One region of the Kitasatospora sp. NPDC001261 genome, then DNA from elsewhere that is predicted to be linked to it. Evidence: riboswitches for the same ligand, from Rfam matches in the RefSeq annotation. Region 1 holds a riboswitch; each other region holds the start of a gene.
The links. A riboswitch is a leader RNA that binds a small molecule or an ion and turns the genes downstream of it on or off. The one in region 1 is predicted to bind thiamine pyrophosphate.

Region 1 (7,132 bases):
CGGGTCGGCCAGGGCGAGCCGGACGCCGGACGCGGCCTCGCTCAGCAGGCCGGCCCGCGGACCGGACGACCCGTCCGCCCCGGGGCGGACCCGCAGCAGGACCAGCAGCACGACCCCGAAGCTCACCGCGTCCGCGAGCGCCGCGCCGGGCAGCCCGCCGGCCGCGACCAGCAGGCCGCCGAGCGGCGCCCCGAGCAGGACGGCGCCCTGCCCGCCGGCCTGCCGCAGGGCGAGCGCCCGGGGCAGCCGGTCGGCGGGCACCAGCCGGCGCGGCATCGAACCGCTCGCCGGGAGGTGGAAGGCGTCGACCGTCCCGATCACGGCCGCCGCCGCGACCAGGAGCCAGAGCGGAGTGCCCCGGTCGGCCGCGACCAGCGCCAGCGCGGCGGTCGCGGCCAGCATCACCGTGTCCCCGACGAGCATCACCCGACGGGCACCGAACCGGTCCGCGACCGCGCCGCCCAGCAGGACCAGCGCGGTGCGCGGCACCGTGACCGCCGTCAGGACCAGCCCGGCCGCGCCGCCGCCGTGCGCGGAGGCGGCCCAGCCGAGGGCGAAGTACAGCGCGGCGTCGCCCAGCACTCCGGCCTGGACCCCGGCCAGCCAGAGCAGGTACGTCCGGGGCAGCGCGGCCCGCGAACCGACGGCGGCGGTGGCAGCGGCAGTGGTCATGCCGGGTGACGCTAGGACCCTCGACCGGGTCGAGGGCAAGCCCGGCTACCCACGGACCACCGGCTCCTGGAGCTCGGTGACCCACCCCGCCGGATTCTCCGGGCACTCCAGGTACAGCTCCCGGGCGTAGCCGGCCGAGCGGTAGCCGTTCTCCTCGATGAAGCGGGCCAGCTCCTGGCCCGCGCCCAGGACCTCGTCCATCGGGCCGCGGTGCACGATCGTCGCCGCCTCCCCGATCGGCGGCAGGTCGACCACCTCGAAGTCGTGCGCGCCCGCCCGCACCGACGGGCCGACCGGGACGGCGGCCCCGACCAGCACCGAGCCGTTGCCCTCCGGGGCGTCCTGGTAGTGGGCGACGGACGGGCCGGCCGCCTCGATCCCGGCCCCGGCCAGCCGCCGGCACAGCTCGGCGAACAGCGGCCCGATCACCGGCCCGATGTCCTCCGGCTCGTAACTCGCGGCCACACCGGTCAGTTGGGCCACCCGGACGGACGGCACCGGCTTCACCACGACATCCCGCACGGACATGGTCCCCTCGCTCTCGATCGTCCGGAGCCTCGCCTCCACCCGGGCCAGCCGCAGCTCGTCGGCCGCGATCGCCGCGGCGAGCTGGGCCCGCCGCAGCCGCAGCATCCCGCGCAGCTCGGCCGCGTCCACCCGCTCGTCCAGGACGGCCCGCACCTGCTGCAGGGTGAACCCGAGCTCCTTGAGCGCGATCACCCGGTTGAGCCGGGCCAGTTGGGACGCCTCGTAGAAGCGGTAGCCGCTGACCGGGTCCACCCGGGCGGGCCGCAGCAGCCCGATCGCGTCGTAGTGGCGCAGCATCCGCACCGACACCCGGCCGTGGCTGGCGAAGTCTCCGATGTTCAACATGGTGCGACCACTCCACCCCCTGCCACCGTGTCAGGGTCAACCCCCGCCCCGCCCGTGGCCCGGGAAACACCGAGGGCGGGTGCCGAGTGGTCTCGGCACCCGCCCTGAGCAGGTGGTTCTCCTACCGGCGGAGAGCGTGGGATTCGAACCCACGGTACGGGGTCACCGCACGACAGTTTTCAAGACTGTTCCCTTAGGCCGCTCGGGCAGCTCTCCAGGCGGAGGTCAGCCTAACGGGTCCGGCGGGGTTCGGTGCACACGTTTCGGTGCGGGCGGGGGTTACGGCTGGTCGCCCTCGCGCTGGCCGAGAGTGACCTTGGTGTTGAGGGTCTGGCCGTTGCGGGTGTACTCGACGTCGACGGTCTCGCCGGGCTTGTGCGTCCAGATCCGGCTGACCAGGGCGGGGCCGTTGTCGATCGGGACGCCGCCGAGCTTGGTGATGACGTCGCCCGGCTTGAGGCCGGCCTTGTCGGCCGCGCCGCCGGGGGTGACGGCGGGCTGGCCCTGGATGTCCTTGGTCTGGATCTGCGCGCCGTCGCCCTTGTAGTCGTCGTTGCGCAGCACGTCGAGCTTGGCGTAGACCGGCTTGCCGGTCTTGATCAGGGTGTCCGCGACCCACTTGGCCTGGTTGATCGGGATGGCGAAGCCCAGGCCGATGCTGCCGGCCCGGCCGTTGGCGGAGGCGTTGGACTGGATCGCCGAGTTGATGCCGATCACCGCGCCGCCGGAGTCGAGCAGCGGGCCGCCGGAGTTGCCGGGGTTGATGGAGGCGTCGGTCTGCAGGGCGTTCATGTACGAGGCCTGCGAGCCGGTGTCGTCGCCGGAGGCCACCGGGCGGTCCTTGGCGCTGATGATGCCGCTGGTGACGGTGGACTCCAGGCCGTACGGCGCACCGATCGCGACGGTGGCGTCGCCGACGTTGACCTTGTCGGAGTCGGCCAGCGGCAGCGGGGCCAGCTTGCTCTTGGGCGGGTTGTCGATCTTGACCACGGCGACGTCGTAGCCCTCGGCGTGGCCGAGCACCGAGGCGCTGTAGGAGCTGCCGTCGGCGAACTTGACGGTCAGTTTGCCGCCGCTGAGGGTCGGCGCGACGACGTGGTTGTTGGTGAGGATGTGGCCCTCGGTGTCGAAGACGAAGCCGGTGCCGGTGCCCGATTCGCCGTTGCCCTGCGCCTTGATGGTGACGACGCTGGGCAGCGCCTTCTGCGCGATGGCGGCGATCGAGCCGGGGACGGGCTCGTTCTTCTGGGTGTCGCTGGCCTGGACGGTGGTGCTGCGGTGGTCGTTCGCGGAGCTCCTGCGGTCGGAACTGTCGGAGACGGACACGCCGAGCGCGCCGCCGGCCACACCGGCGACCAGCGCGACGGCCGCGATCAGGGCGACCAGGCCGCCGCGCTTCTTGCGCGGGCCGCCGGGGCCGCCCGGACCGCCGGGGTACTCCGCCGGGTAGCCGAGCGGGCCGGCCGGGCCGCCGGGGTAGCCGGCGCCGCCGGAGGTGGAGTCGTGGGTGGGGCCCCAGCCGCCGAGCGGCTGGCCGGCCCCGAAGGGGTGGTGGCCGTGCGCGGCGGGGGCGGCCGGAGCGGCGCCGTACCCCTCGTGCGCGCCGGCGGCGGGGACTCCGTGGGTCGGGGTGGCGTACGGGTTGCCGGCCGGCGGCAGGGCCGGGGCGGCGGGTGCGGCGGCCACCGGGGCGGGCGGAACGGGCGGCAGGACCGGCGGCGGCGCGTCGATGTAGCCGGTGGCCGGGTCGACGGCCGGCTCCTCGACGGCGAGTACGGCGGGCTCGGCGGGTGCGGCGGGTGCCACGGGCTCGGCGGGTGCCTCCGGTGCGGGCACCTTGGTGAAGGCGACGGTGGGCTTGTGCCCACCCCCGGCCGGGACCTCCTCGGCCGGAACGGCGTCGGCGGACGGCGCCGCCTCGGCGGCGGCGGCCTCGACCGCGCCCGCCTCCGGCTCGGGCACCCGCCGGAACGCCATGGTCGGGTTGTGCCCGCCCTGAGCGGGGCCCGCGGCAGCGGACTCGGCCGCCCCCGGCCCGGCGGGCTGCTCCCCCTGCGGCCCGGTGGGCCCAACCTCGCGCTCGGTGCTCACGGACGACCTCCATAGCTGGCAGAACCAAGGACCATAGTTTTTCGCACTGTCGATTCGTTTGCCGTAAGGACCCCTCTGAAGAACTCATAAGAATCCTTAGCCGGCACCGACACCGGCACTGGCGTCAGCACCCGCACCGGCACCCGCGTCGGCACCGACCCCGGCGCTGACACCGGCTCCGGCACCCCTACCGACGGCCGGGGCTCCCCTCCCCGTCGGGCGTCCGCGATGCGGACCGCCCCGCCCTCGGCCTTGGGCGTCGGCACCCGCGCCGGTTAGCCTGGCGCTCCAAACTGACACGCGGGAGCTTGGACCCACCAGGCTGAGAGTGCGCATGTCGACCGTACGCCACACGAGTGACGGACGTTCGAGGGGGCGCTGACCGCCGGAACCTGTCCGGGTAATGCCGGCGTAGGGAGTATCGGCCATGCCGCCTGCTTCGCCATCCTCTTCTTCGGGTACGAACGCCTCCGACTCCGGCGCGAACGCCCCCACACCGGACGCGACCGCCCTCCTGGAACGCGCCGAGCACGTCGAAGCGCCCCTGGTCCTGGACACCGAACCGCCGCGCACGCTGCGCTTCCGGGACCACTTCGCGCTCTGGATGAACCTGGGCGTCAGCCTGATCGGCTTCTCCACCGCCGCCACCGTGCTCGGCGCCCCCGGCAGCGAGCTGTCGCTGGCCGCCGCGGTGACCGCGATCACGATCGGTACGGCGGTCGGCACCGCGATGCTCGCCGTGGCCGCGCTGATCGGCGCCCGCACCGGCGCCCCCGCGATGGCGAACCTGCGCGGGCTGTTCGGCACCCGGCTGTCGTACCTGCCGACGGTGCTGAACATCGTGCAGTGCATCGGCTGGGGCGTCTTCGAGCTGCTGACCATCTCGGCGGGCGCGCAGACCGTCGCGCACACCACCGGCTACCGCTGGCTGTTCGTCCTGCTCGCGGGCGCGCTGACCACCGCGCTGACCATCTGGCCGCTGGGCTCGATCGCGGTGCTGCGCCGCTTCGTGGCCGGGGCGGTCGCGGTGGCGATGGTGTACTTCACCGTCCAGCTTGGCCGCCAGGGCGTGCCGGACCCGGGCGCGGGCAACTGGCACGGCTTCCTCGGCGCCACCGACGCGATGATCGCGGTGTCGGTCTCCTTCGTCCCGCTGGCCGCCGACTACACCCGGCACTCGCGCACCCCGCGATCGGCGTTCTGGGGCAGCTTCTCCGGCTACACGGTCGCCCAGGTCTGGTGCTACGTGCTCGGCCTGATGGCGCTGCTGCAGTCGGACGGCGACCCGAACCGGATCTTCGACTCCTTCCTCGGGGTCTGGGCCGGCTGGCTGTTCCTGCTGGTGCTGGTGCTGCGCGAGACCGACCAGTCCTTCGCCAACGTGTACTCGACCGCGATGTCGGTGCAGAACCTGCTGCCGAAGGTGGACCGCCGGGTGCTCTCCGGCGCGATCGGCGTGCTGATCACCGTGCTGGCGCTGCAGATCGACGAGTTCACCGACACCTACTACGGCTTCCTCGGCCTGATCGGCTCGGTGTTCGTACCGCTGCTGGCGGTGCTCGTGGTGGACTACTTCCTCGGCGCCGGCCGGCGCGGCTGGAACCTCTCCGCCGACGCGCCGTCCCGCTGGCTGATGCTGCTGCCGTGGGCCCTGGGCTTCGCGGTCTACCAGTTCATCGCGCCGACCAAGGTCGCGGGCTGGTGGACGGACTTCTGGACCTCCGCCCAGGAGGCGCTGCACTTCACCCCGCAGGAGTGGACCTCGGCCTCGCTGTTCGCCTTCCTGGTGCCGGCCCTGGCCACCTGGGCGCTCACCCCGCTCGGCCGCCGCGCCGTCCGGGGCTGACGGAGCCGGAGGGAGCGGGGCCCGAGCGGGCCCCGCAGGTGCGCAGACGGCCCCACAGGTTGGGGCCGTCTTTGTCCGCGCTTCACCTCCGCCGCCTATCGTTGGGCCTGTGACCAGCCCAGACCTGTCCTCGGCGGCGGCGCGCACCGTGCCGCCCGTCCAGGTGATCGCCCACCGCGGTTCCTCCCACGCCCTGCCCGAGCACACCCTCGCGGCCTACCGGCGCGCGCTCGACGAGGGCGCGGACGCACTGGAGTGCGACGTCCGGGTCACCGCCGACGGCGCGCTGGTCTGCGTGCACGACCGCCGGATCGGCCGGGTCTCCAACGGCCGGGGCACCGTTTCGGCCATGACCCTCGCCGAGCTGGAGGCGTACGACTTCGGCGCCTGGAAGACCGGCCGCCCCAGCACCGACCCGGAGCTGCGCGGCGTGCTGCGGCTGGAGCGGCTGCTGGAGCTGGTGGTGGAGTGCGGCCGCCCGGTGGACCTGGCGATCGAGACCAAGCACCCGGTGCGCTTCCGCGGCCGGGTGGAGGCCGAGCTGCTGCGGACCCTGGAGCGGTTCAAGATCGGCGCCGTCCGGGAGGGCGACCGCCCGTCCGCCCGGATCATGAGCTTCTCCTCGGTCGCGCTGAACCGGGTGGCCGCCGCCGCGCCGCGGTACCGGCGGGTCTTCCTGTTCGAGCGGACCCTGCCGCTGCTCGGCCGGCTGCGCGAGGGCTCGCCGCTGCCGGGCGGGGCGCGGATCGCCGGCCCGGGCATCGAGCTGGTGCGGGCCCGCCCGCAGCTGGTGACCCGGCTGCGCGAGCTCGGCCACGAGGTGCACGTGTGGACGGTGGACGAGCCGGCCGACGTCGAGCTCTGCCTGGAGCTCGGGGTGTCCGCGATCATCACCAACCGGCCCGCGGAGGTACTGGCGCAACTCGGCCGGTGATCCGTCGGCGCACCGAAGGCCGTACTCCTCCGAACCCCTCCGATCCGATCACTCTGGTCGGCAGTCAAACCTTCCTCGCGCGAAATTGCCGGAATTCTTGCATCCGGGCGACGGAGGGTGAGCGCGGAATGACCTGATGTCGACCGTCGGTCGCCGCACTCGAAATGGGCTCGCGGGATCGTCCGGTGCTCGTTTCCGACGCATTACCAAGGGGCATCTCTCCCTCGGCATACGCTGAAGGAGGTCCGGGGGTGGCGTTGATGGTGGCGCGTGAAGTGCCGACTTCATCGACCATGGCAGTGCCGCACGGCCCAGCGAGTGTCGGGGTCGCACGGCGCCGACTGCGTCGAGATCTGGGTGACCGGCAGGTACCCGAACCGGTCATCGATGATGCTGTTCTGATCCTTTCCGAGCTGTTGAGCAACGCCTGTCGGTACGCCCGTCCGCTCGGCCCGCTGCCGGCCCTGGGCCGCAGCGCCCGGGCCGAGGTGCTCGGGCAGGTGCTGGTCGGCGTCCCCTCCGGGGCGAACGCCGCGCAGGGCGCCCGGGAGCCCGCCGAGGGTCCGGCCGAGCCGGCCGGCGGGGTGCTGGTCCGCTGGCAGATGCACGCCGACGGGGTGCTCACCCTGGAGGTCACGGACGGCGGGGCGGCCACCCGGCCGCTGCCCGCGAGTCCCTCGCTGACCTCGCGCGGCGGCCGCGGCCTGAGCATCGTC
Region 2 (7,132 bases), on a different contig from region 1:
CTCGGCACGCCGTCGCGCAGCCAGAGCACCGACCAGTCGGCGCCCCGCGGGTCGCCGCGCCGGACCAGCTCGTCGCCCTCGGCGTGCCGGCCGGCGTACTGGACCATCCGCCCGAACTGCTCGGACCAGAAGTACGGCACCGGGTCGTAGGCCGGCGCGTCCGCGCCCAGGACGGCGGCGGCCACCGCCTCGCCGGACCGCAGCGCGTGGTCCCAGTGCTGGACGGCCAGCCGGGCACCGGCCCGGGCCGAGGGGTAGCTGACGCAGTCGCCGGCCGCGAAGACGCCGGGCACCGAGGTGCGCAGCCGCCCGTCCACGACGACGGCGCCGGTCGCGTCCAGCTCGACCCCGGAGCCGGCCAGCCAGCCGGTCGCGGGGCGGGCCCCGATGCCGACCACCACCTCGTCGGCGGGCAGGTGCGAGCCGTCCGCCAGCAGCACCGCGCCGGGCTCGACGGCGGCCACGCCGACCCCGCAGCGCAGCTCGACCCCGGCCTCGGCGTACCAGGCGGCCATCGCCGAGCCGAGCTCCGTCGGCAGCGCGCCGGGCAGCGGCGCCGGGCCGGCCTCGACCACCGTCACCTCGCAGCCCGCCGCGCGGGCCGCGGTGGACACCTCGGCGCCGATCCAGCCCGCGCCGACCAGCACCAGCCGCAGCCCGGGGCGCAGCAGCGCGCGCAGCGCCAGGGCGTCGTCCAGGGTGTGCAGCAGGTGCGCCCGCTCGGCGCCGGGCAGGGCGCGCGGCACGGCGCCGGTGGCGATCACCAGCGAGCCGTACGGGAGGTCGCCGCCGTCGGTGTGCAGCACGCCGGGGGTGAGGCCGGTGGCGCGGCGGCCGGTGAGCAGCTCGATGCCGAGCTGCCCGTAGTCGATGTCCAGGGCGGTGGAGTCGGCCTTGCCGAGCAGCACGTCCTTGGAGAGCGGCGGCCGGTCGTACGGCGCGTGCGGCTCCTCGCCGACCAGCGTGATCCGCCCCTGCCGGCCGCCCTGCCGCAGCTTGAGGGCGCACTGCGCCCCGGCCAGCCCGGCTCCGACGACGACCACCCGATCCGTTCCGCTCAGCTCTGCCACGCCCGCCACTGTACTCAGCGCGACGCGGCGGCCTCCGGGCCGTCCGCCCCGCGTACGGGCCTTCGGCCGGGCCGACCCCCGGCGTTAAGGTGGGAGGACCACACGGGAGCCCGGCGGACCGGGCTGAGAGGCGGGCTGACACGGCCTGCGACCGTCCGAACCTGATCCGGGTCATACCGGCGAAGGGAGAAGAGCAGCCTTGTCACGCTTGCCATCAGGCACCCATGCCGACGTGCTGGTGATCGGCGGGGGCGTCATCGGCCTCGCCGTCGCCTGGCGCACCGCGCGGCGCGGGGCGCGGAACGTGATCGTGGTCGACCCCGCCCACGGCGGCGGGGCCGCCGGGGTCGCGGCCGGGATGCTCGCCCCGGTCACCGAGCTGCAGTACGGCGAGGAGCCGCTGCTGCGCCTCGGGATGGCCTCGAACGAGCGGTACGAGACCTTCGCCGCCGAACTCTCCGAGGCGAGCGGCGGCCTGGACACCGGCTACCGCCGCTGCGGCACGATCGCCGTCGCGCTGGACTCCGACGACCGCGAGGAACTGCGCGAGCTGTACGCCTTCCACCAGCGGCTGGGCCTGGACTCGACCTGGCTGACCGGCCGGGAGGCCCGCAGGCTGGAGCCGATGCTGGCCCCCGCCGTCCGCGGCGCCCTGCACGCCGCGGACGACCACCAGGTGGACCCCCGGCGCCTGCTCACCGCCCTGGTCGCCGCCTGCGGGCGCGCGGGCGTCCTGCTGCACCGCGCCGAGGCCGTCGAGCTGCTGGTCGAGGACGGCCGCGCGACCGGCGCCCGGCTGAGCACCGACGAGACGGTGACCGCCGACCAGGTCGTGCTCGCCGCCGGCCCGCACAGCCACCGGCTGCCCGGTCTGCCCGAGGGGGTGCTGCCCGCGATCCGCCCGGTGAAGGGACAGGTGCTGCGGCTGCACGTGCCGGAGGCCTACCGGCCGTTCCTCTCCCGCAACGTCCGCGCCGTGGTCCGCGGCCGACACCTGTACCTGGTCCCCCGGGAGAACGGCGAACTGGTCGTCGGAGCGACCACCGAGGAGCAGGGCTACGACACCACCGTCACCGCCGGCGGGGTGTACGAACTCCTGCGGTACGCCCACGAGTTGGTCCCGGGGATCACCGAACTCCCGCTGCGCGAGACCTCGGCCGGGCTGCGCCCCGGCTCGCCGGACAACGCCCCGCTGCTGGGCCCGACCCCGCTGCCCGGGCTGGTCGCCTCCACCGGCCACTACCGCAACGGCGTGCTGCTCACCCCGGTGACCGCCGACCTGGTCTCCGAGTACCTGGTCACCGGTGAAGTCCCCGAGCTCGCAAGGCCGTTCACCCCCGCCCGGTTCTCCTCCGAATCCCCCGTCGCGAAGGCCTCCGCATGACCGAGATCGCCCTGACCGAGAACGCCCCGAACGAGCACGCCGTGAACGAGGACGCCCCGGACCCGGTCGCCCCGGCCGAGATCGCCCTGACCGTCAACGGCGAGCCCCGCCGGGTGCCCGCCACGACCACCCTCGCCGAGCTGGTGGCCTCCGTCAGCGCCGCCAACACCGGCGTCGCCGCCGCGCTCAACGAGGCCGTGGTGCCGCGCGGTTCGTGGCCCGGGACGGCACTGGGCAGCGGCGACCGGATCGAGATCCTCACCGCCGTCCAGGGAGGCTGAACCATGGCCGACGATCTGCTGACCATCGCCGGGACGGCCTTCTCCTCCCGACTGATCATGGGCACCGGCGGCGCCCCCAGCCTGGAGGTCCTGGAGCGCGCCCTGCTCGCCTCCGGCACCGAGCTGACCACCGTCGCGATGCGCCGGGTCGACGCCACCACCCAGGGCTCCGTCCTGGACGTGCTGACCCGCAACGGCATCCGGGTGCTGCCCAACACGGCCGGCTGCTTCACCGCCGGCGAGGCCGTGCTGACCGCCCGGCTGGCCCGCGAGGCGCTCGGCACCGACTGGGTCAAGCTGGAGGTGATCGCCGACGAGCGCACCCTGCTGCCCGACCCGATCGAGCTGCTGGACGCCGCCGAGACGCTGGTCGACGACGGCTTCACCGTCCTGCCGTACACCAACGACGACCCGGTGCTGGCCCGCAAGCTGGAGGACGTCGGCTGCGCGGCCATCATGCCGCTGGGCTCGCCGATCGGTTCGGGCCTGGGCATCCGCAACCCGCACAACTTCCAGCTGATCGTGGAGGGCGCGGGCGTCCCGGTGATCCTGGACGCGGGCGCCGGCACCGCCTCCGACGTGGCGCTGGCGATGGAGCTGGGCTGCGCCGCGGTGATGCTCGCCTCCGCGGTGACCAGGGCTCAGGACCCGGTACTGATGGCCGAGGCGATGCGGCACGCCGCCGAGGCGGGCCGGCTCGCCCACCGGGCCGGCCGGATCCCGCGCCGCTTCCACGCCGAGGCCTCCTCCGCGATGGCCGGCCGGGCCGACCTGGACACCCGCGAGCACCCGGCGTTCTGAACCGTCGCGCATGTCACAAGCCGGTCCCGGAGGCGGTGTCCGCCGGGACCGGGCGGTCCCGCACCCTAGACTCTCCGAGTGGACATGGCACTGCACGACCCCCTGATCGGCGCCCTGCTCGACAACCGGTACCGGGTCGAGCAGCGGATCGCGACCGGCGGGATGTCCACCGTCTACCGGGGCACCGACACCCGGCTGGACCGGGTGGTCGCGCTCAAGGTGATGCACCCCTCGCTGGCCGGTGACGAGGGCTTCACCGCCCGCTTCATCCGCGAGGCCAAGGCGGTCGCCAGGCTCACCCACCCCAACGTGGTCAACGTCTTCGACCAGGGCGCGGACGGCGGCCACGTCTTCCTCGCCATGGAGTACGTGCCCGGCCGCACCCTGCGCGACCTGCTGCGCGACCGCGGCGCGCTGTCCGTCCGGGCCGCGCTGGACGTGCTGGAGCCGGTGCTCGCCGCGCTCGGCGCCGCCCACCGGGCCGGGCTGGTCCACCGCGACGTCAAGCCCGAGAACGTGCTGATCACCGAGGGCGGCCTGGTCAAGGTCGCCGACTTCGGCCTGGTCCGGGTGCTCGGCAGCGCCGACGGCGCGCCCACCTCGACCACCACCGCGACCGGCGGCACCGTCATGGGCACCGTCTCCTACCTGGCCCCCGAGCAGATCCTCCCGGACGCCCCCACCGACCAGCGGGTGGACGTCTACGCGTCCGGCATCCTGCTGTACGAGATGCTCACCGGCCGCCGCCCGCACACCGGCGACAACCCCGTCCAGGTCATGTACAAGCACCTGCACGAGGACGTCCCGGCCCCCTCGCTGGTCGCCCCCGCCGTCGGCCCCGAGCTGGACGCGATAGTGGCCGCCGCCTGCGCCCGGTCCGCCGGCGCCCGCCCGTACGACGCGGTCGAGCTGCTCGCCGCCCTCCAGCGGGTGCGCCGCACCCTCGCCCCGGCCGCGCTGGACGCCGAGCCGCCGGCCTCCACCCGCCCCAGCCCGCGCTACCCGACCAGCGAGCCGACCTCGGTGATCCAGCCGCTGCCGCGGCCCGCCGAGGCCCCGCCGACGGAGCGCACCAGCGTGCTGGACATGCCGCCGGAGCTGATGGACGAGCTGCTCGCCGAGCCGCGCCCGTACGACGAGCCGACCCCGGTGCACCGGCGCCGGCCCCGGCCGGGCCCGCTGCGCCGCCTCCCCCGCCGGACGCTGGTCTGGACGGCCGCGCTGGCCGCGCTGGTGCTGGCGATCGGCGGCGTCACCTACGGGATCTCCGAGGGGCTGTACGGCTCGGTGCCGGGCGTGCTCGGCAAGGACCGGGCCGAGGCGCAGCGGGTCCTGGACAAGGAGGGCCTGCACGGGAGGTTCGTCGAGGTGTTCAGCGAGTCCGTCCCGTCCGGGCAGGTGATCGCCACCGACCCCGGGGTGGGCGCGCGCACCCGCAAGAGCGACAGCGTCACCGTCACCCTCTCCAAGGGCCCCAAGCGGATCGCGGTGCCGGACCTCACCGGGAAGAGCGCCGCCGACGCCGCCGCGGCCCTGACCGGCGCCCAGCTGACCAGGGGCGGCGTGACCGAGACCTACGACGACACGGTGCCCGAGGGCTCGGTGATCAGCAGCTCGCCGGCGGCCGGGCAGCTGCTGCAGGAGAACAGCGCGGTGTCGCTGGTGGTCAGCAAGGGCATGGTGCCGGTCCCGAACGTCACCGGGATGGGCAAGGACGAGGCGCAGAAGGCGCTCCAGGCCGCGGGCTTCACCATGCAGACCAGCGGCTGGGACGTGTTCGGCGCGGTCACCTCCTCCGGCCAGAGCCCGGCGGCGGGCGAGCGGCGCCCGCAGCGCAGCGTGGTGACGGTCAAGTTCTCGCTGTTCTAGGCCCCGGGCGGGCTCAGCGCAGCGGCCCGTCGCCGGGCTCCTCCTGGTAGGAGTAGCGCTGCTCGCCCCAGGGGTCGGCGAGGTTGTGGTAGCCGCGCTCCTCCCAGAAGCCGCGCCGGTCGGCCCGCATGTACTCGACCGCGCGCACCCACTTGGGGCCCTTCCAGGCGTACAGCCGCGGCACCACCAGCCGGACCGGGAAGCCGTGTTCGGCGGTGAGCGCCTCGCCGTTGCGGTGGGTGGCGAGCAGCGTGCGCGGGTCGGCGAAGTCGGCGAGGCGCAGGTTGGCGCTGTAGCCGTACTCGGCCCAGACCATGACGTGGGTGACGCCCGGCGCCGGGGGCACCAGGTCGAGCACGGCGGCGGCCGACACGCCCGTCCACTCGTTGCCGAGCACCGAGAACTTGGTCACGCAGTGCAGGTCCCCGACGACGGTGCTGCGCGGCAGGGCGCCGAAGGCCTCGAAGTCCCAGCTGTGCTTCTCCGCCGAGGCGGTGGCGCCGAACACCTGGAGGTCCCAGGTCAGCGGCTTGAAGCGGGGCACCGGCCCGTAGTGCAGGGCGGGCCAGCCGCGCTGCGCGCGCTGTCCCGGGGGGAGCCTCGGGTCAGACGGCGGAAGCGGTTCGTGTTTCGACTGACCCATGGATCCATGGTGACAGACGGCGGACGAGCCTCGGCGCGCGCCCCTTTGCGCGGATCCGCGCCCCTGCCCGTACGGCCCAGCGGTCGGCCGCCCACCAGCACGTTTCACCATGAATCGGATATTCCGACACATGTCCTAGTGAGTGTGAACTTACTGGAATTTCCTCCCAAAGCGGTGCCAGGATGCGCAGCGCAGGACTCAGTACCGGACCCACCGCAGGACTTCACGCAGGACTCAGCGCAGGACACACGGCAGCACGAGTGCAGGAGGCATCACCATGCAGGGCGATCCCGAGGTCATCGAGTTCCTCAACGAGCAGCTCACCGCCGAGCTGACCGCGATCAACCAGTACTTCCTGCACGCCAAGATGCAGGAGAACTTCGGCTGGACGAAGCTCGCCAAGTACACCCGGCACGAGTCCTTCGACGAGATGAAGCACGCCGAGACGCTCACCGACCGGATCCTGTTCCTGGAGGGGCTGCCCAACTACCAGCGGCTGTTCCACGTCCGGATCGGCCAGACGGTCAAGGAGATGTTCGAGGCGGACCGCCAGATCGAGGTCGAGGCGATCGACCGGCTCAAGCGCGGGATCGTGGTGATGCGGGCCAAGAACGACGTCACCTCGGCGAACATCTTCGAGGACATCCTGGCCGACGAGGAGCACCACATCGACTACCTCGACACCCAGCTGGAGCTGCTGGAGAAGCTCGGCGAGGCGCTCTACCTCGCCACGGTGATCGAGCAGCCGGAGTCCTGAGGACGCGGCCCGCTCTGGCCACCCGGCCCGGTCAGGCCGCCCGGTTCGCCCGGGTCACCCGCAGCGGGACCACCGGGGCGGCCTCCGGGGCCGGAGCCGACGGCGCCGCCGGGTCCTCCGGGTCCGCGAGGCCGAGCTTCGCGGCCAGCCGGGCGGTCGGGCAGGGGCGGGCGCCGTGCTCGCCGAGCAGCGCCTGGATGCGCCGCACGCAGGACCCGCAGTCGGTGCCGGCCCGGCAGCCCTTCGCTATCTGGCGCGGGGTGTTGGCACCGCCGTCGATCGCCTTCTTCACCTGGTCCTCGGTGACCGCATGGCACATGCACACGT
Region 3 (7,132 bases), on a different contig from region 1:
TCTACGTCCAGGACCCGGACGGCAACACCGTCGAACTCCGCTGGTACCCCCAGGACGCCGACCGCTGAGCGGCGCCGACCGCCGAAGGGCGCCGACCGCCGAGCGGCGCCGCCCCCGGCCCGTGCACCGGGCCGGGACGGCACGCGGCCGGCCGCCGGGTCAGCTCCGGCCGGCGAGGTGCTCGACCAGCCGGTCGAAGCTGGAGTTCAGCCCCGCCTCGGCCTCCGGGCCGCGGTACATCTCCGGCACCCCGGTCTGGTGCAGCACCACCCGGGTGCGGCCCTCGTCGAGCCCGGTGAAGGTGAGGGTGGACCGCATGCCCGAGCCCTCCTCCACCATCGCGAAGAACTCGCCCGCCCGGATCTCGGTGATCTCCGCCTTCAGCGGGTACCGGTCGCCGGTCTCGTCGACCACCATGGTGCTGTCGTAGCGCCCGCCCTCCTTCGCCTCGATGGTCACGGTGTCCAGCGGCACGTGGGTGCCGACCGGACCCCAGAAGCGGACGAACTGCTCCGGCTCGAAGTACGCCTCGAACGCGGCGGCGGGGGCGCCCGGCAGCTCGCGGGTGATGGTCAGCTCGCCCAGGTTCTCGGTCATCTCGGAATCTCCTCCGTGGTCACGTCTGTCGCTTGCACAGGGGTAGACCGGGACCGCCCCGAGAACTCATCGCTCCCCGCGAAAGTTTTTCCGACGAGTTCTCCGGAGCTCTTCCGACGAGCTCTCCTGAGCCTGAGCCTGACCCGGAGCCGGTTCCCGCTGCCCGCTGCCCGCTGCCCGCTGCCCGCTGCCCGCGCAGCGCCGACGTCCGTCAGCCGAGCAGGAGTTCCGCCGCCGGGGTGTGGTTCCCGGTCGCGGAGGCGCCGGCCATCGCCGAGGCGGCCGTCGTCGGGTCGGTGCCGGGCGGCACCACCAGCAGCAGGAAGTGGTCCTGGAGGCCCCGGGTGACGCTGATCGTCGCGTCGCTGCCGGGGAACCAGTTGATCCTGATCATCAGGCCGTTCGCCATCACGGACCGGGGCACACCGTCCCACGCCGAGGTGTCGAGGCCGACCCGGAGGATGCGCCCGAAGTGGGCGCCGAGCGCGGTGATCAGGTCCGGCAGTTCGGTGCTGACCTGGTTCGAGCGGGGCCACCAGGCCCCGTCGAAGACACCCTCCCGCGACTGCGTCGGCTCCAGCTCCAGGCGCGGCAGCAGCGGCGCACCGGGCACCGTCCACGGCCCGGTGGGCGAAGGGTTGGGGAGGGGGATCGGCATCATCTGAGGCCGCCCGTCCGGTCCACGAGGGACCCGTCATGACCCAGGGCGACGTCGACGCTGATGCCGGTGTGCGGAATGTCCTCGGCTGCCTCCCACGCTACTCCGCCGCGACCTCCCCCGGGCCGCCCGTCACCCCGCTCTCCGCCCCGTCCCGCGCACCGCACTCCGCCCCGTCCGCCCGGGGAGTAGCCTCGGAGACATCCAGGGCAACCCGCATTCCGGTCCCGTTCCGGCTTCGTTCTGGGTGAAGGACAGCCCGGCAGGCCCCGCTCCGGCGGGCGGCCGGAGACGGGAAGCGGTGAACGCCGTGACCACTCACTCGCCCCAGCCCGCACGACCCTGCCACGGCCTCACGGTCGCCGATGCCATGGACCCCTGCGACTACCAGATAGCCGACGACAGCACCGTCGACCAGGCCGACGACGTCCTCCGCGTCGCCCACCTCGACTACCTGCTCGTCCGCGGCCACGACGGCCGCTGCGAGGGGCTGGTCACCCGCACCGGACTTCATCCGTTCCTCACCCGCTCCTGGTACGCCGAGCGGACCGCGATCAGCTCGACCACCCACCAGCGAGGCCCGTTCGCCTGGCCGACCATGGGCCTGGCCCTGGCCGCGATCGCCATGCGGATCAAGCACCTCGCGGTCTGGCCCGTCGTCGACGAGGACGGCTACATCCTCGGCGCGCTGACCGCGGACCGCGCCGCCGGCCTGCTCGCCACCGACCTGGTCGTCACCGTGCCCGCGTGACCCCGCCCCGCCGGCTCATGACGGGCCCGGGCCCGGGGCGAGCAGCCGGCGCAGTGCCGTGGGTGTGTGCCCCACGTGCTCGCGGACGACGCGGGTCAGGTGCGCCTGGTCGGCGAAGCCGAGCTGGGCCGCCAGGGCGGCGAGGCCGGGTTCGCCCTCGACGATCCGGTCCATGGCCCGGGTGACGCGTACGCGGTTGCGGTAGCGGGTCAGCGAGACGCCCGTCTCCCTGGAGAACACCCGGCTCAGCCGGTAGGGCGACACCTCCAGCAGCGCGGCCAGCGCGCAGAGCCCACCGGCCTCCGGGGCCTCCTCGATGATCGCCTCGCGCGCCGCCGCGGCCAGCGCCCGGTCGGCCGGCCGGCCTGCCCGCCGGGCGCGGGCGGTCGGCTCACCGGCCGCGGCCGCGACGAGGCGGAGCAGTTCCTCCGCCAGCGCGTAGTCGATGTCGCCGGTGCCCGCGGCGGCGACCAGACGGCGGTGGGCGAGGTCGACGCGCGCGTCGACGTACACCGTCGTCGCGGCGGGCGGGCGCCCGAGCAGGGAGGGCTCGAACCTGACCGACGTACAGACGTCGCCGCCGGCCGGGTGCGCGAAGCGCTCCTGCTCACCGGGCGCGCCCAGGTAGGCCGTGGTCGCGTCCAGATCGGTGTCGGTGCCGTCGGCCGACCGCCGGAACCTGCCGCGTCGCACCAGCACCAGGCGGTGGTCGTCGCGGCTCTCCGGCCGCGACCACCGGGTGTGGTCGGAGCGGCACCCCACCACGGTCACGGTGAACTCCGGCCGGGCGGCGAGGGTCGATGCGGACAGCATGCCGCGGACGGTACCCGCCGGGTACGACAGGACGGCCCGCAAGGATCTTCAAGACCTCCGGTGCCGTCACCCCGGATGCTGGGGCCCACGTGACGACAGGAAGGGAGCCATCCATGGCCGTCCACGCGGAGCTCACCGCGATCACCATCGACTGCGCCGACCCCCGGGCCCTCGCCGGGTTCTACCGCCAGGTCACCGGCTGGGACCTCGGGCAGGCCGACGACGACTTCGTCCAACTCGGCGCGGGGCCGGTCCGGTTGGCCTTCCAGCGGGTCGCCGGCTACCGGGGGCCCGGCTGGCCCGACGCCGCGAAGCACGCCCACCTCGACTTCACGGTCGCCGATCCCGAGGCCGCGGTGCAGGAGCTGCTCGCGGCGGGGGCGACCAGGCCGGAGTTCCAGCCCGGCGAAGGCGATTGGACCGTTCTCGCCGACCCCGAGGGCCACCTGTTCTGCATCGCTTCGGCCTGACGAGGAGTCGACCACCCATGGCCTCGATCCACAAGGAACTCGTCATCGACGCCCGCCCCGAGGCGGTGTGGTCGGTGCTCAGCGACTACGGCGCGGTGCACGAGCGGCTGGCGCCCGGGTTCGTCACCGACACCGTGTTGAGCTCGGACACGCGCACCGTCACCTTCGCCGACGGCACGATCGTGCTCGAACGGCTCGTCGACCTCGACCACGAGGCGATGCGGGTCGCCTACACGGTCGTCGGCGGCAGCCTCCACCCGTCCCACCACCACGCGTCCATGCAGGCCCTTCCGGAGGCCGGCGGCCGGACGAGGTTCGTGTGGCACACCGACGTCCTGCCCGAGGCCCTGGCCGCACCGATCGCCGAGTCCGTCGAGCACGGTTCGGCGGTGATCCGCCGCACGCTGGAGGCCGCCGCACCGATCGCCGACCCCGACGCCGGGAGGTAGCGGAGGACCGCGAAAGCGCCGCCCCGAGGTACTTCGGGGCGGCGCTCGGGTGTCCCGGGTCAGTCCACCAGCGGGAGGTAGACCTTGTTGCCCTGGGCCGCGAACTCGGCGGACTTCTCGGCCATGCCGGCCAGCGCCTCGGCGTCGAACTCGCTGGAGACGGCGGTGGATCCGTCGCCGTGCTCGTCGCGGATCTTCTGGGAGATCTTCATCGAGCAGAACTTCGGGCCGCACATCGAGCAGAAGTGCGCGGTCTTGGCGGGCTCGGCGGGGAGGGTCTCGTCGTGGAAGTCGCGGGCGGTCTCCGGGTCGAGGGCCAGGTTGAACTGGTCCTCCCAGCGGAACTCGAAGCGGGCGTCGGAGAGGGCGTCGTCCCAGGCCTGGGCGCCGGGGTGGCCCTTGGCCAGGTCGGCGGCGTGGGCCGCGATCTTGTAAGTGATCACGCCGGTCTTGACGTCGTCCCGGTTGGGCAGGCCCAGGTGCTCCTTGGGGGTCACGTAGCAGAGCATCGCGGTGCCCCACCAGGCGATCATCGCGGCGCCGATGCCCGAGGTGATGTGGTCGTAGCCGGGGGCGACGTCCGTGGTCAGCGGGCCGAGGGTGTAGAACGGCGCCTCGTCGCAGATCTCCTTCTGGAGATCCATGTTCTCCCGGATCTTGTTCATCGGGACGTGGCCCGGGCCCTCGATCATCACCTGGACGTCCCGCTCGCGGGCGATCCGGCCGAGCTCGCCGAGGGTCTTCAGCTCGGCGAACTGCGCCTCGTCGTTGGCGTCCGCGATCGAGCCCGGACGCAGGCCGTCACCGAGCGAGAAGGTGACGTCGTAGGAGGCGAGGATGGAGCAGAGCTCCTCGAAGTTGGTGTAGAGGAAGTTCTCCTGGTGGTGGGCCAGGCACCAGGCCGCCATGATCGAGCCGCCGCGCGAGACGATGCCGGTCTTGCGGCGCGCGGTGAGCGGGACGTAGCGCAGCAGCACGCCGGCGTGGACGGTCATGTAGTCGACGCCCTGCTCGCACTGCTCGACGATGGTGTCCCGGTACACCTCCCAACTCAGCTCCTCGGCGCGGCCGTCCACCTTCTCCAGGGCCTGGTACAGCGGCACGGTGCCGATCGGCACGGGGGAGTTGCGCAGGATCCACTCACGGGTGGTGTGGATGTTGCGGCCGGTGGAGAGGTCCATGACGGTGTCGGCGCCCCAGCGGGTGGCCCAGGTCATCTTCTCCACCTCCTCCTCGATCGAGGAGGTGACGGCCGAGTTGCCGATGTTGGCGTTGATCTTCACCAGGAAGTTGGTGCCGATGACGGCCGGCTCCACCTCGGGGTGGTTCACGTTGACCGGGATGACGGCCCGGCCGCGGGCCACCTCGGCCCGCACGAACTCGGGCGCCAGGCCCTCGCGCAGCGCCACGAACTCCATCTCCGGCGTCACCACACCCCGCTTGGCGTAGGCGAGTTGGGTGACGGCGGCACCACCGCGGCCGCGCAGCGGACGGCGCGGGCGGCCGGGGAAGACGGCGTCCAGGTTGCGCAGGTTCCCGCCGCGCGGCGAGGTGTGCTTGATCCCGTCGTCCTCGGGGCGCGACTCGCGGCCGTCGTACTCCTCGACGTCGCCGCGCTGGCGGATCCAGGGGTCCCGCAGCGCGGGCAGGCCGCGCCGCACGTCGGGCTCGTACGACGGGTCGGTGTACGGGCCGGAGGTGTCGTACAGCGGGACGGTCCCGCCGTTGGTGAGCCGCACCTCGCGGTACGGGACGCGCAGGTCGGGGCGCGATCCCTCGCGGTAGGCCTTGTGCCAGGCCGGGGTCGGGTAGCCGGTGCGCTCGCTGCTGGGGGCGCTCCGGACAGACTGCGGCTGTGCTTCGAACGTGGTCATCTGACCTCTACTCCCTACGCCGGCATTACCCGGTCAGGTTCCTGCGGTCGACGCAGCCGTCGGTCCGTCCGTCGACGTCCCGGTCAGCGTCCTCTCAGCCCGGTGCTCCGAGCTCCCGCGTCGCAGGCGGTGTTGCCTGCACACGACGCCCAACACCGTAGCGAGCGGATCGCCGCAGGTCCAGAGCGCCTCACGGGCCGGCGGCGGGTCCGCTTCGACGGCACCCCGGTGGCCGAAAGTGTCCGAACGCACCCTCATAATGCTCACGAATGCTCCGCAGGCACTCCACCGGGTCGCGCACGGCCCCTCCGTGCGGGCGACCGGCCCGGGGTGTCGCGGCTCTGACGATTCTTGGGGGAAGTACTCCGTGCGCATCCGTCACGCGGCCGGCCTGAGCGCCGCCGTGGTCTCCGCCGTGGTGGGCCTGCCACTGCCCGCGGTGGCGGCCGAACCGGCCGCAGTCCTGTACGTCGAAGGCTCCAACTCCGCCTGCTCGAACAGCGGTCCGGGCACCCGGGCGGTTCCGTTCTGCACCGTCCAGGCCGCCGCCGACCAGGTGCTGCCGGGCCAGACCGTGGAGGTCGCGTCGGGCACCTACGCCGAGGACCTGACCGTCCGGCGCTCCGGCGAGCCCGGCAGGCCGATCACCTTCCGCGGCGCCGGCCGCCTCGCCCTGAAGAAGACCCTTCCGGTCATCGCCGGTCCGCAGAAGCAGGCGGTGAGGATTTCCGGCCAGCACGACGTCGTCTTCTCCGGCTTCGACGTGACCCACTTCGAACTCGACGGGGTCAGCCGGGTCGAGCTCTCCGGAAACTTGATCGAGCAGCCGAACGGCGACGTCCTCCGGCCGGCCGTCAACGTCACCGGCGCCAGCGACCACGTCCGGGTCGAGCGCTCGATCGTCAGTCTGGCCAGCGGCGGCGTGAAGGTCGGGCCGGGCATCTCCGGGACAGTGATCGCCGGCAACGACTTCAACTCCACGTTCGGGTCGGCCGTGTCGCTGACCGACGCGCCGAACACCGTCATCACCCACAACACGGTGCGGTTCCAGTGGTCGGTGTCGACCGCCTTCGACCTGGCCGGCGCGTCCCACCACGCGACGATCACGAACAACCTCGCCGACATGTCCGTCGTCCGGGTGTCGGCCGGCTCGACCGAGGGCACCGTCCTCGACTACAACACCATCCAGCCCCCCGGGCTCGGCCACATCCCCACCTACGAGTGGGGTGGCACCAAGTACCAGTGGGCCGAGAACCTGAAGGCCGCGACCGGCCAGGGCGGCCACGACCTCAACGTCAGCGTGCAGTTCGACCCCGACCTGTGGGGGTACTCGATGCCGGTGGCCGCCCTCGGCTGGCTGCCCAACGGCGTGATCGACTCCGCCGGCCCCGAGGTGCCCGGCGTCTCGGCCGTCGACCTGCTCGGCCACGGCGCGACGGACCACCCGGACGTCCCCAACACCGGCCCGGACGGCGGTTTCCGCGACCGCGGCGCGTACGAGGTCGTCGGCTCCTTCAAGA

Region 2: it holds a riboswitch for thiamine pyrophosphate, as region 1 does, so the genes downstream of both, thiO (glycine oxidase ThiO) here and ACFY4B_RS41310 (purine-cytosine permease family protein) in region 1, are expected to answer to the same signal.
Region 3: it holds a riboswitch for thiamine pyrophosphate, as region 1 does, so the genes downstream of both, thiC (phosphomethylpyrimidine synthase ThiC) here and ACFY4B_RS41310 (purine-cytosine permease family protein) in region 1, are expected to answer to the same signal.

Annotation. Positions count from the first base shown of each region.
Region 1 covers NZ_JBIAXP010000050.1:8,478-15,609, forward strand. The annotation lists gene ACFY4B_RS41290 (MFS transporter) at 1-672, opposite strand, end outside; gene ACFY4B_RS41295 (MerR family transcriptional regulator) at 718-1,545, opposite strand; tRNA gene ACFY4B_RS41300 (tRNA-Ser) at 1,674-1,761, opposite strand; gene ACFY4B_RS41305 (S1C family serine protease) at 1,825-3,636, opposite strand; TPP riboswitch at 3,927-4,071, shown strand; gene ACFY4B_RS41310 (purine-cytosine permease family protein) at 4,064-5,482, shown strand; gene ACFY4B_RS41315 (glycerophosphodiester phosphodiesterase) at 5,592-6,416, shown strand; gene ACFY4B_RS41320 (ATP-binding protein) at 6,833-7,132, shown strand, end outside.
Region 2 covers NZ_JBIAXP010000001.1:140,071-147,202, forward strand. The annotation lists gene ACFY4B_RS00655 (NAD(P)/FAD-dependent oxidoreductase) at 1-1,079, opposite strand, end outside; TPP riboswitch at 1,163-1,275, shown strand; gene thiO (glycine oxidase ThiO) at 1,279-2,454, shown strand; gene thiS (sulfur carrier protein ThiS) at 2,451-2,735, shown strand; gene ACFY4B_RS00670 (thiazole synthase) at 2,739-3,536, shown strand; gene pknB (Stk1 family PASTA domain-containing Ser/Thr kinase) at 3,621-5,405, shown strand; gene ACFY4B_RS00680 (molybdopterin-dependent oxidoreductase) at 5,419-6,048, opposite strand; gene bfr (bacterioferritin) at 6,326-6,805, shown strand; gene ACFY4B_RS00690 (bacterioferritin-associated ferredoxin) at 6,837-7,132, opposite strand, start outside.
Region 3 covers NZ_JBIAXP010000018.1:17,646-24,777, forward strand. The annotation lists gene ACFY4B_RS23910 (VOC family protein) at 1-68, shown strand, start outside; gene ACFY4B_RS23915 (SRPBCC domain-containing protein) at 160-597, opposite strand; gene ACFY4B_RS23920 (DUF5994 family protein) at 809-1,258, opposite strand; gene ACFY4B_RS23925 (CBS domain-containing protein) at 1,566-2,006, shown strand; gene ACFY4B_RS23930 (helix-turn-helix domain-containing protein) at 2,022-2,819, opposite strand; gene ACFY4B_RS23935 (VOC family protein) at 2,933-3,289, shown strand; gene ACFY4B_RS23940 (SRPBCC family protein) at 3,307-3,738, shown strand; gene thiC (phosphomethylpyrimidine synthase ThiC) at 3,798-5,612, opposite strand; TPP riboswitch at 5,607-5,741, opposite strand; gene ACFY4B_RS23950 (PKD domain-containing protein) at 5,980-7,132, shown strand, end outside.